DNA from 3 places in the Pectobacterium parmentieri genome. Region 2 is predicted to be linked to each of the others. Evidence: predicted binding sites of a transcription regulator. Region 2 holds the regulator's gene; each other region holds the start of a gene.
What was found. The regulator sigma-54, encoded in region 2, starts transcription at its own class of promoters, with help from an activator protein. The targets are predictions, from matches to a motif close to GTTGGCACANNTTTCGCTNT.
Positions count from the first base shown of each region.

Region 1 (3,174 bases), 440 kb from region 2:
ACTTCGTTATCCGTAAAACCTTGCCCTGAATCCAGACTTTCACGCAGTAAATCGATATTCAGAGAAAAATATCCCAGCAAATCGGGCAGCGGTGTGCCAGATAATTTACGCGAGCTTTGTGCCAGTAATTGCTGTGCTGCCGGGTTGGAATAGTGAATCGCCAGATCGTTATCCAGCAATAAAATGCTGTTTATCAGGGAATTTAGGATCTGCCCAGCATCGGGCAGCGTGCCTGTTGCCATAATGCAGACTCCCGCACCAGCATGGTGCATTGTAGTGTGGATGATGGATGTTACGTCGCAACGGCCAATGCCGATGGTGAAAAAAGCCCATCCGAAGATGGGCTGAAGCGTTTCCACGGCAACAAGAACAAACTTCTTAGTATTCTGTTGGTTATCGGTCATGGTCGGGTATCAGCACACCCAACCACGCCGAGATATACCCGTCATACTTCAAGCTGCTTGTGCGTTGGCTGCCCTTACTCACCCCAGTCACTTACTTATGTAAGCTCCTGGGGACTCGTGCGGTTGCCGCCTTCACGCAACTCGAATTATTTAGGGTATAAATATCAGACGCTGTAGTTATTAAACGCTGTAGTACAGTTCAAACTCAACTGGGTGCGGCGTCATACGAACGCGGTCAAGCTCAGGTTTACGCAGTTCGATATACGCTTCGATAGCGTCGTCGGTGAACACGCCACCACGGGTCAGGAACTCGCGGTCTTCGTTCAGCGCAGCCAGGGCCTCGTCCAGAGAACCTGCAACTTTTGGAATCTCTGCTTCTTCTTCCGGCGGCAGGTCGTACAGGTTTTTGTCCATCGCATCGCCAGGATGAATTTTGTTGATGATGCCGTCGAGGCCAGCCATCAGCAGTGCAGCGAAGCATAGGTACGGGTTAGCTGCTGGGTCAGGGAAGCGCGCTTCGATACGGCGTGCTTTCGGGCTAGCAACCACTGGGATACGGATTGAAGCAGAACGGTTACGGGCAGAATAAGCCAGCATAACAGGGGCTTCATAGCCTGGGACCAGACGCTTGTATGAGTTGGTGGTTGGGTTCGCCAGGGCGTTGATGGCTTTAGCGTGCTTGATAACACCGCCGATGTAGAACAACGCCATTTCAGACAGGCCGCCGTATTTGTCGCCAGCGAACAGGTTAGTGCCGTCTTTAGACAGGGACATGTGGCAGTGCATACCAGAACCGTTATCACCGAACATTGGTTTTGGCATGAAGGTCGCGGTTTTACCGTAGGCGTGAGCCACGTTGTGCACGACATATTTGTAGATCTGAATTTCGTCAGCTTTTTTAGTCATGGTGTTGAAGCGGGTAGCCACTTCGTTTTGACCAGCGGTAGCCACTTCGTGGTGGTGAGCTTCAACAACCAGACCCATCTGCTCCATGGTCAAACACATGGCAGAACGGATGTCCTGTGATGAATCGACGGGTGGAACCGGGAAATAGCCGCCTTTCAGACCTGGACGGTGACCTTTGTTACCGCCTTCGTAGGCTTTACCGGAGTTCCAGTAAGCTTCGATGTCGTCGATAGCAACGTGGGAGCCGGAAGTGCTGCTGCCGAAACGAATGTCATCAAACAGGAAGAACTCTGGCTCTGGCCCGAACAGTACGGTGTCGGCAATACCTGAAGAACGCAGGAAATCTTCCGCACGTTTCGCGATAGAACGTGGATCGCGGTCATAGCCTTGCATAGTGCCTGGCTCAAGGATGTCACAGCGAATGATCAGTGTGGAATCTTCGAAGAACGGATCGATCATTGCGGTGCTGGCATCAGGCATCAGAACCATGTCTGACTCGTTGATACCTTTCCAGCCGCCAATCGAGGAACCATCAAACATTTTACCTTCTTCGAAGAAGTCGGCATTGACTTGATGAGCCGGAATGGTGACGTGCTGCTCTTTACCTTTAGTATCCGTGAAGCGTAAATCAACAAACTTCACTTCGTGCTCATTCAGCATCGTCAAAACATGTTCTGCGGACATACTTGGTTCTCCCGATTGGTCATTTATCGTCGTGGAACGAATATCGTTGTGGATTGATGTTGTTGCCGTGAGTAGACTAAAGCTAAAAGTGTGCCAACTTTTTAAATTCGTGCAATGTGTTGCCCCTTGGGGCTTTCTTACGTAAACCCACTGCACCATTATAGTCTAAAGCACCAAAATGGTGCTCTGTATGTGAATTATTGCACTAATTTGGTGCATTCATGTTCGCTTGTAGCGCTTTTGCACCGTGAAAGGGATCACAAAGCAGGCAGCTCTAGGTTGTTTATCATAGATGCTTGTGATCTTGTTTAGTCCCTCGATTAATACGTGTACAATAGCGCGCTATTTCTAAATGCCTGAGGCAAAGCTGTGATCGAAAATTTGCGTAACATCGCCATTATTGCGCACGTTGACCATGGGAAAACCACCCTGGTTGACAAACTGTTGCAACAATCCGGAACGTTCGGTGAACGTGTCGAAGCAACTGAGCGTGTAATGGACTCCAACGATTTGGAGAAAGAGCGTGGAATTACCATCCTCGCAAAAAATACCGCCATTAATTGGAAAGACTACCGTATTAACATCGTAGACACCCCGGGACACGCCGACTTCGGCGGCGAGGTTGAGCGTGTTATGTCGATGGTTGACTCGGTACTGCTGGTTGTTGATGCGATGGATGGTCCGATGCCGCAAACGCGTTTCGTGACCAAAAAAGCATTTGCCAACGGTCTGAAGCCTATTGTGGTTATCAACAAAGTCGACCGTCCTGGTGCGCGTCCTGACTGGGTTGTCGATCAGGTATTCGACCTGTTCGTGAACCTGGATGCAACCGATGAGCAACTGGATTTCCCGATCATTTATGCTTCTGCGCTGAATGGTATCGCGGGCCTCGACCATACCGACATGGCGGAAGATATGACTCCGCTGTATCAGGCGATTGTCGATCACGTTTCTCCGCCTCAGGTTGAGATGGATGCGCCGTTCCAGATGCAGATTTCTCAACTGGACTACAACAACTATGTTGGTGTTATCGGTATCGGCCGTATCAAACGCGGTAAAGTTAAGCCTAACCAACAAATTACTATTGTTGATAGCGAAGGCAAAACCCGTAACGGTAAAGTGGGTAAAGTTCTGACTCATCTGGGTCTGGAGCGTATCGACGCAACTGAAGCGGAAGCGG
Region 1 covers NZ_CP015749.1:4,177,736-4,180,909, forward strand. The annotation lists gene glnL (nitrogen regulation protein NR(II)) at 1-242, opposite strand, end outside; gene glnA (glutamate--ammonia ligase) at 585-1,994, opposite strand; gene typA (ribosome-dependent GTPase TypA) at 2,364-3,174, shown strand, end outside.
Region 1: a site for sigma-54 is predicted at 2,073-2,092, ahead of glnA (glutamate--ammonia ligase). Genes of this name have one in related genera too.

Region 2 (3,174 bases):
GCTATAGCGACGGATCAGCGTATTGCGATCGGCATCCAGAAACAGCAGTTGAGGCGAGAAGCTTGATGGCAGTTGCTCCATGGCATGCTCGAAGATCTCTGGAGATTCCGGCATATTGCGCACGTCAATGCTGACCGCTGCGGAAATATTACGAGCAGCGAGCGTATTCGCCAGTTCTGGCAGCAGAACCACTGGTAGATTATCTACGCAGTAGAACCCCATATCTTCCAATGCGCGCAGGGCGACAGATTTTCCTGAACCTGAGCGACCGCTGACAATCATCAGCACCATCTGACGACTCCCCTCTGGCAACGTGATGGCGAATTTTCATTGCCACTATTTTTATGATGTATCGCTAGAAAATGACGGCTTAGCGCATGGATTGCAAGCATTCTCTCGTTCTACCGCGAATAGCCCGTCATCGTGAGTATGGCTATCATCCAGCTTAATCCGCTTCCGTCATAATCTGGTATAGCTCTTCATCGCTTTGCGCCGCCCGCAGACGTCGGCAAACTGTTTTATCCGCTAGCCGCTTGGCAACAAGCGACAGGGTATGCAAATGGGTTTTACATTGTTCCGCTGGAACCAGCAAGGCAAAAAGCAGATCAACGGCCTGATTATCAATCGCATCGAAAGCGATCGGTTGCTCTAGCTGGATGAAAACACCGATGGCACCCAGCGCATTATCGTCTTCCAGCTTACCGTGAGGAATGGCAATGCCGCCGCCGATCCCCGTGCTGCCCATCCGCTCCCGGGTCAGAATGGCATCAAAGATAACCTGCGAGGGAATGTTAAGCTGTTTGGCGGCCAGCTCGCTGATAATTTCCAATGCCCGTTTTTTACTCTGGCAATGGACTGTGCTTCGGGCGCACTCAGGACGTAATACGGTGCTGAGTTGCAATACGGGATCGTGGCTCATTTTATTTTCACTTCTGGTGATCCCGCTCCATCCAACAGATGGGGCGGGTTTGTTCCTTTACCAAATGGTAAAGGAGAAAATTAGTGCTGCTTGAGTTTATCTTTATGCTTATTGAGCTGTCTTGCCAGCTTATCAATCAATAAATCTATCGCAGCGTACATATCTGCTGCTTCGGAGGTTGCATGCAGCTCCCCACCATTAACATGGAGCGTGGCCTCGGCAATTTGCTGAACTTTTTCCACTCTCAATACCACATTGACCTGATTAATCCGGTCAAAATACTGCTCTAATTTGGCAAATTTACCATTTACAAAATCACGCAACGGTTCAGTGATCTCGATGTGGTGTCCGGTAATGTTGAGCTGCATAGTGTCTTCCTTCTCTGTTGAGATCAAATCAGTTGTTTACGCTGATTTGATGGTGGGATAGATAAAGACTCTCGGTATTTTGCGACGGTACGGCGTGCCACGATGATGCCCTGCTCGGAGAGCAGCGTGGTGAGCTTGCTGTCACTTAATGGCTTCGCAGGGTTTTCCGCTGCAATAAGCTTTTTCACCAGCGCGCGGATAGCCGTTGACGAAGCTTCTCCGCCGCTATCGGTATTAACGTGGCTGGAGAAGAAATATTTTAGCTCAAAAATGCCGCGTGGGCTGTGCAGGAACTTCTGTGTTGTCACGCGTGAGATGGTGGATTCATGCATATCTACCGCTTGGGCGATGTCTGCCAATACCATGGGCTTCATGAATTCTTCACCCTGCTCGAAGAAATCCTGCTGCTGCTCGACGATGCGACGGGTTACTTTCAGCAGCGTATCGTTGCGACTTTCCAGACTTTTGATGAGCCAGCGTGCTTCTTGCAGGTTACTGCGGATAAATTGCCCGTCGCTGTCGTTGCGCGCGCTGTTACCCAGTGCTGCATATTGTTGGTTAATCTGCAAACGGGGAACGCTGTCGGTGTTCAATTCAACGACCCACACGCCCTGTATCTTGCGCACCAGCACATCAGGGATCACATATTCGGATTCACCGGTGTTAATTGACTGACCCGGACGTGGATCGAGCGATTGGATCAGCGCCAGCGCTTCTTTCAGCACTTCCTCTTTCAGACGGGTCACGCGGATCAGGCTACGGAAATCATGATTGGCTAACAGATCGAGATGATCGCTGACGATCAGGCGAGCTTCGAGCAAGCGTGGTGTACGGTTGTCAAACTGAGAAAGCTGTACCAGTAGGCAATCACGCAGATCGCGAGCGGCGACGCCAACGGGATCAAAGCGCTGCACGCGTTTAAGTACGGCTTCGACCTCTTCCAGCGTCACGTCGTCGTCACCGATGCTGTCAAGAATGTCTTCCAGCGGCACGGTAAGGTAGCCGGTGTTGTCCACCGCATCAACAATCGACGTTGCGATGGCCGCATCAGTATCTGAAAACGGCGTCAGCTCAACCTGCCACATCAGGTAATCCTGAAGCGTTTGCGTGGTTTCGCCTTGATAAATGGGCAGTTCTTCGTCGCGATAGTCAGAACCCGTGCCCGACGGTGTGCCTGCGGAATAAATCTCATCCCAGGTGGCGTCAAGCGGCAATTCTTCCGGCATATCCCGTTGTTCAAGGGCTTCACCGGTATCCAGTGAATCGCTGTCTGCCTTTTCGAATGACTCGATTTCGTCGTGCTGATCCGTTTGCTCGAGCAACGGATTGCTTTCCAGCGCCAGTTGAATCTCCTGTTGCAATTCAAGCGTGGACAACTGCAACAGCCGAATTGCCTGTTGGAGCTGTGGAGTCATGGCCAGTTGCTGGCTAAGCCTGAGTTGCAAACCTTGCTTCATAAATCGCGCTAACGTCCCATAAGTACTGCAAAGAGAAAATATTACCCTATCAGAGTCGGAAGCCTTCGCCCAGATAGACGCGCTTCACCTGTTCATCGGCCAGAATATCGGTCGGTGAACCGTGGGCGATCAGGTTGCCCTGACTCACAATGTAGGCTCGTTCACAGACATCAAGCGTTTCGCGGACGTTATGATCGGTAATCAACACGCCAAGCCCGCTGTCACGCAGATGCTCAATGATTTTTTTAATATCCAGTACGGAGATCGGGTCTACGCCCGCAAACGGTTCATCCAGCAGAATGAATTTGGGATTTGCTGCCAGCGCTCGCGCAATTTCTACGCGGCGTCTTTCCCCGCCGGACAGCGATTGTCCCAGACTATCGCGCAAATGAATAATATGGAATTCTTCCATTAGTTCATTGGCACGATC
Region 2 covers NZ_CP015749.1:3,740,048-3,743,221, reverse strand. The annotation lists gene rapZ (RNase adapter RapZ) at 1-291, opposite strand, end outside; gene ptsN (PTS IIA-like nitrogen regulatory protein PtsN) at 446-919, opposite strand; gene hpf (ribosome hibernation promoting factor) at 1,000-1,287, opposite strand; gene rpoN (RNA polymerase factor sigma-54) at 1,311-2,744, opposite strand; gene lptB (LPS export ABC transporter ATP-binding protein) at 2,794-3,174, opposite strand, start outside.

Region 3 (3,174 bases), 1.9 Mb from region 2:
TGGTTCTCTGCGGATTGTTGATCCAGTTCGGTTTTAGCTCGGTTGGCGCGGTTGGTGTTGGGGTTTTGTACGCCTTTATCAATTACCTTGGCCGTCTGAATGAACCGCTAATTGAGCTGACGACCCAGCAGTCGATGTTGCAGCAGGCGGTTGTTGCTGGCGAGCGTATCTTTGAATTGATGGATGGTGCAAAGCAAGGCTACGGAAACGACGATCGTCCTATGGTCTCGGGGCGTGTTGATATTAACGATGTCTCTTTCTCTTATGGCACAGAAAAACGTGTGCTCCAGCATATCTCTCTGACGATACCCGATCGCGGGTTCGTCGCGTTGGTAGGGCATACCGGCAGTGGAAAAAGTACATTAGCCAGTTTGCTTATGGGGTATTACAGCCCGGATGAGGGCGAAATTCGGCTTGATGGCCGGCCATTATCGACGCTCTCCCATCGTGTCTTGCGCCAAAATGTGGCAATGGTACAGCAGGATCCGGTGGTGCTGGCGGAGTCCATGTTTGTGAATGTGACTCTGGGGCGCGATATTAGCGAAGAAGCCGTCTGGCGCGTGCTGGAAGTGGTGCAGCTTGCTGAGTTGGTTCATGGTTTCCCCGACGGATTACATACGCGTCTTGGTGAGCAGGGGAATAATCTGTCTACCGGACAAAAGCAACTGTTGGCGATTGCGCGGGTACTGGTGCAAACGCCTAAAATCCTGATTCTCGATGAGGCGACTGCGAATATTGACTCAGGTACGGAGCAAGCGGTGCAAAAGGCGCTGCGCATCATTAGGGAACAGACAACCTTAATTATCATTGCACACCGGCTTTCCACCATTGTTGAGGCTGATACGATTATGGTGCTCCATCATGGACAAACCGTTGAGCGGGGAACGCATGAGCAACTGCTGCAACAGCAGGGGCGCTATTATCAAATGCATCAGTTGCAACTGGCCGGAGAGGATCTCGCTACTCCCAGTACTGAGCCTTGCTCCGTATAACACGATTATCTCTAATTCCAGGGTCTGCACCGCATCGAGTAGTGCAGACCAACAGTCCATGCATGACTTCGCACCATCAGTAAGCATCATCATTCTGCTTTTTACTCCTGCTGCACTGAAAATACACTTCACGCACTAATTTGGTGCAATTATTGCCCCGAATTCTTCATTATTCATTTTCTACCGTGTTTACTTTTACTCTTTTCTTTCTCTAATCGCGTTCTCCTTCCTGATTTATGCCAGATAAATCATTTATGGCACACCGTTTGCTTTAATCATTGCGTAGACCGACTTCATAGAGCGCGTAATCGAACAAGTGGCGGGCGAAAGCCTGAACGTAATGGCTAGGGGGAAGATAAATGAAACTGGTTACTGTGGTGATAAAACCATTCAAGCTGGAAGATGTCCGTGAAGCGTTATCTTCTGTCGGCATCCAGGGGCTCACCGTCACTGAGGTGAAAGGATTTGGTCGTCAGAAAGGGCACGCAGAGCTATACCGCGGCGCAGAATACAGCGTTAACTTTTTACCTAAGGTAAAAATTGATATCGCGATTGCAGACGACCAACTGGACGAAGTGATCGACGTCATCAGCAAAGCCGCGTACACCGGAAAAATTGGTGATGGCAAAATTTTTGTCGCCGAGTTGCAAAGGGTTATCCGTATTCGTACGGGTGAAACTGACGAAGCCGCACTTTAACAACACCTAACGTAGATACGTAAATAGGGATGGATGAAAATGAAAAAACGACTCTCTTCATTAGGTCTCGGTGTGGCGGCATTACTCCCGAGCTGGGCAATGGCTGCGACACCGACGATTGATAAAGCTGATAATGCTTTTATTATGATTTGTACCGCGTTGGTACTTTTTATGACTATACCAGGTATCGCACTGTTTTATGGTGGCCTGATCCGTTCAAAGAACGTTCTGTCTATGATGACGCAAGTAAGCGTAACATTCGCAATGGTCTGTATCCTGTGGGTCGTTTATGGATATAGCCTGGCCTTCAGCGAGGGTAACGCCTTCTTCGGTGGGTTCAGCACATTTATGCTGAAAGGCATTGGGATTGAGTCTATCAGTGGCACCTTCTATCAGTTTGTACACGTAGCGTATCAGGCTTCCTTCGCCTGTATCACCGTTGCGCTGATTGTTGGAGCGATTGCTGAACGTATTCGTTTCTCTGCGGTGCTGATTTTCGTTGCGCTGTGGCTGACATTCTCTTATCTGCCAATGACGCATATGGTGTGGGGCGGTGGTTATCTGGCTGCGGATGGCGCGCTGGATTTCGCAGGCGGTACGGTCGTTCACATCAACGCTGCGGTTGCTGGGTTAGTTGGTGCTTACCTGCTGGGTAAACGTGCCGGTTTTGGCAAAGAAGCCTTCAAACCGCATAACCTGCCGATGGTGTTTATCGGTACAGCGATCCTGTATATCGGCTGGTTTGGTTTCAATGCGGGTTCTGCGGGTGCTGCCAACGGTATTGCTGCTCTGGCTTTCCTGAACACGGTTGTTGCTACTGCTGCTGCCATTCTGGCATGGGTTGGCGGTGAGTGGTTGGTACGCGGTAAACCTTCTCTGCTGGGCGCGTGTTCTGGCTGTATTGCAGGTCTGGTTGCTATTACCCCGGCGGCGGGTACGGTGGGCGTGGGTGGCGCATTGATCATCGGTCTGGCTGGTGGTGTTGCAGGCCTGTGGGGCGTGACCGTACTGAAAAGATGGCTGCGCGTGGATGACCCGTGTGATGTGTTCGGTGTTCATGGCGTGTGTGGTATCGTTGGCTGTATCTTAACGGGTGTATTCACGTCGGCATCGCTGGGTGGAACAGGCTATGCCGAAGGTGTGACAATGGCGCACCAGATTTGGGTACAGTTGTTCAGCGTGATTGTTTGCCTGGTGTGGTCTGGCGTGGTGGCATTCGTTGCCTTCAAAGTGGCGGATATGATTGTCGGTCTGCGTGTCCCTGAAGAGCAAGAGCGCGAAGGTCTGGACGTCAACAGCCATGGCGAGAGCGCTTACAATCAATAAGTAAGACAGTTCAAATACAGTGAACAGGCGTGGAGGAAACTCCACGCCTGTTTTGTTTTACGGTTAACGTTATTCAAATCGCGTCGTTTTAGCCATGCAATAAGCCCGTCAGCAGATTTATTGTTGGCGGCGACGCATAACGCCTTCCTGCATACTGG
Region 3 covers NZ_CP015749.1:565,082-568,255, forward strand. The annotation lists gene A8F97_RS02390 (SmdB family multidrug efflux ABC transporter permease/ATP-binding protein) at 1-992, shown strand, start outside; gene glnK (P-II family nitrogen regulator) at 1,352-1,690, shown strand; gene amtB (ammonium transporter AmtB) at 1,730-3,016, shown strand; gene tesB (acyl-CoA thioesterase II) at 3,134-3,174, opposite strand, start outside.
Region 3: a site for sigma-54 is predicted at 1,246-1,265, ahead of glnK (P-II family nitrogen regulator). Genes of this name have one in related genera too.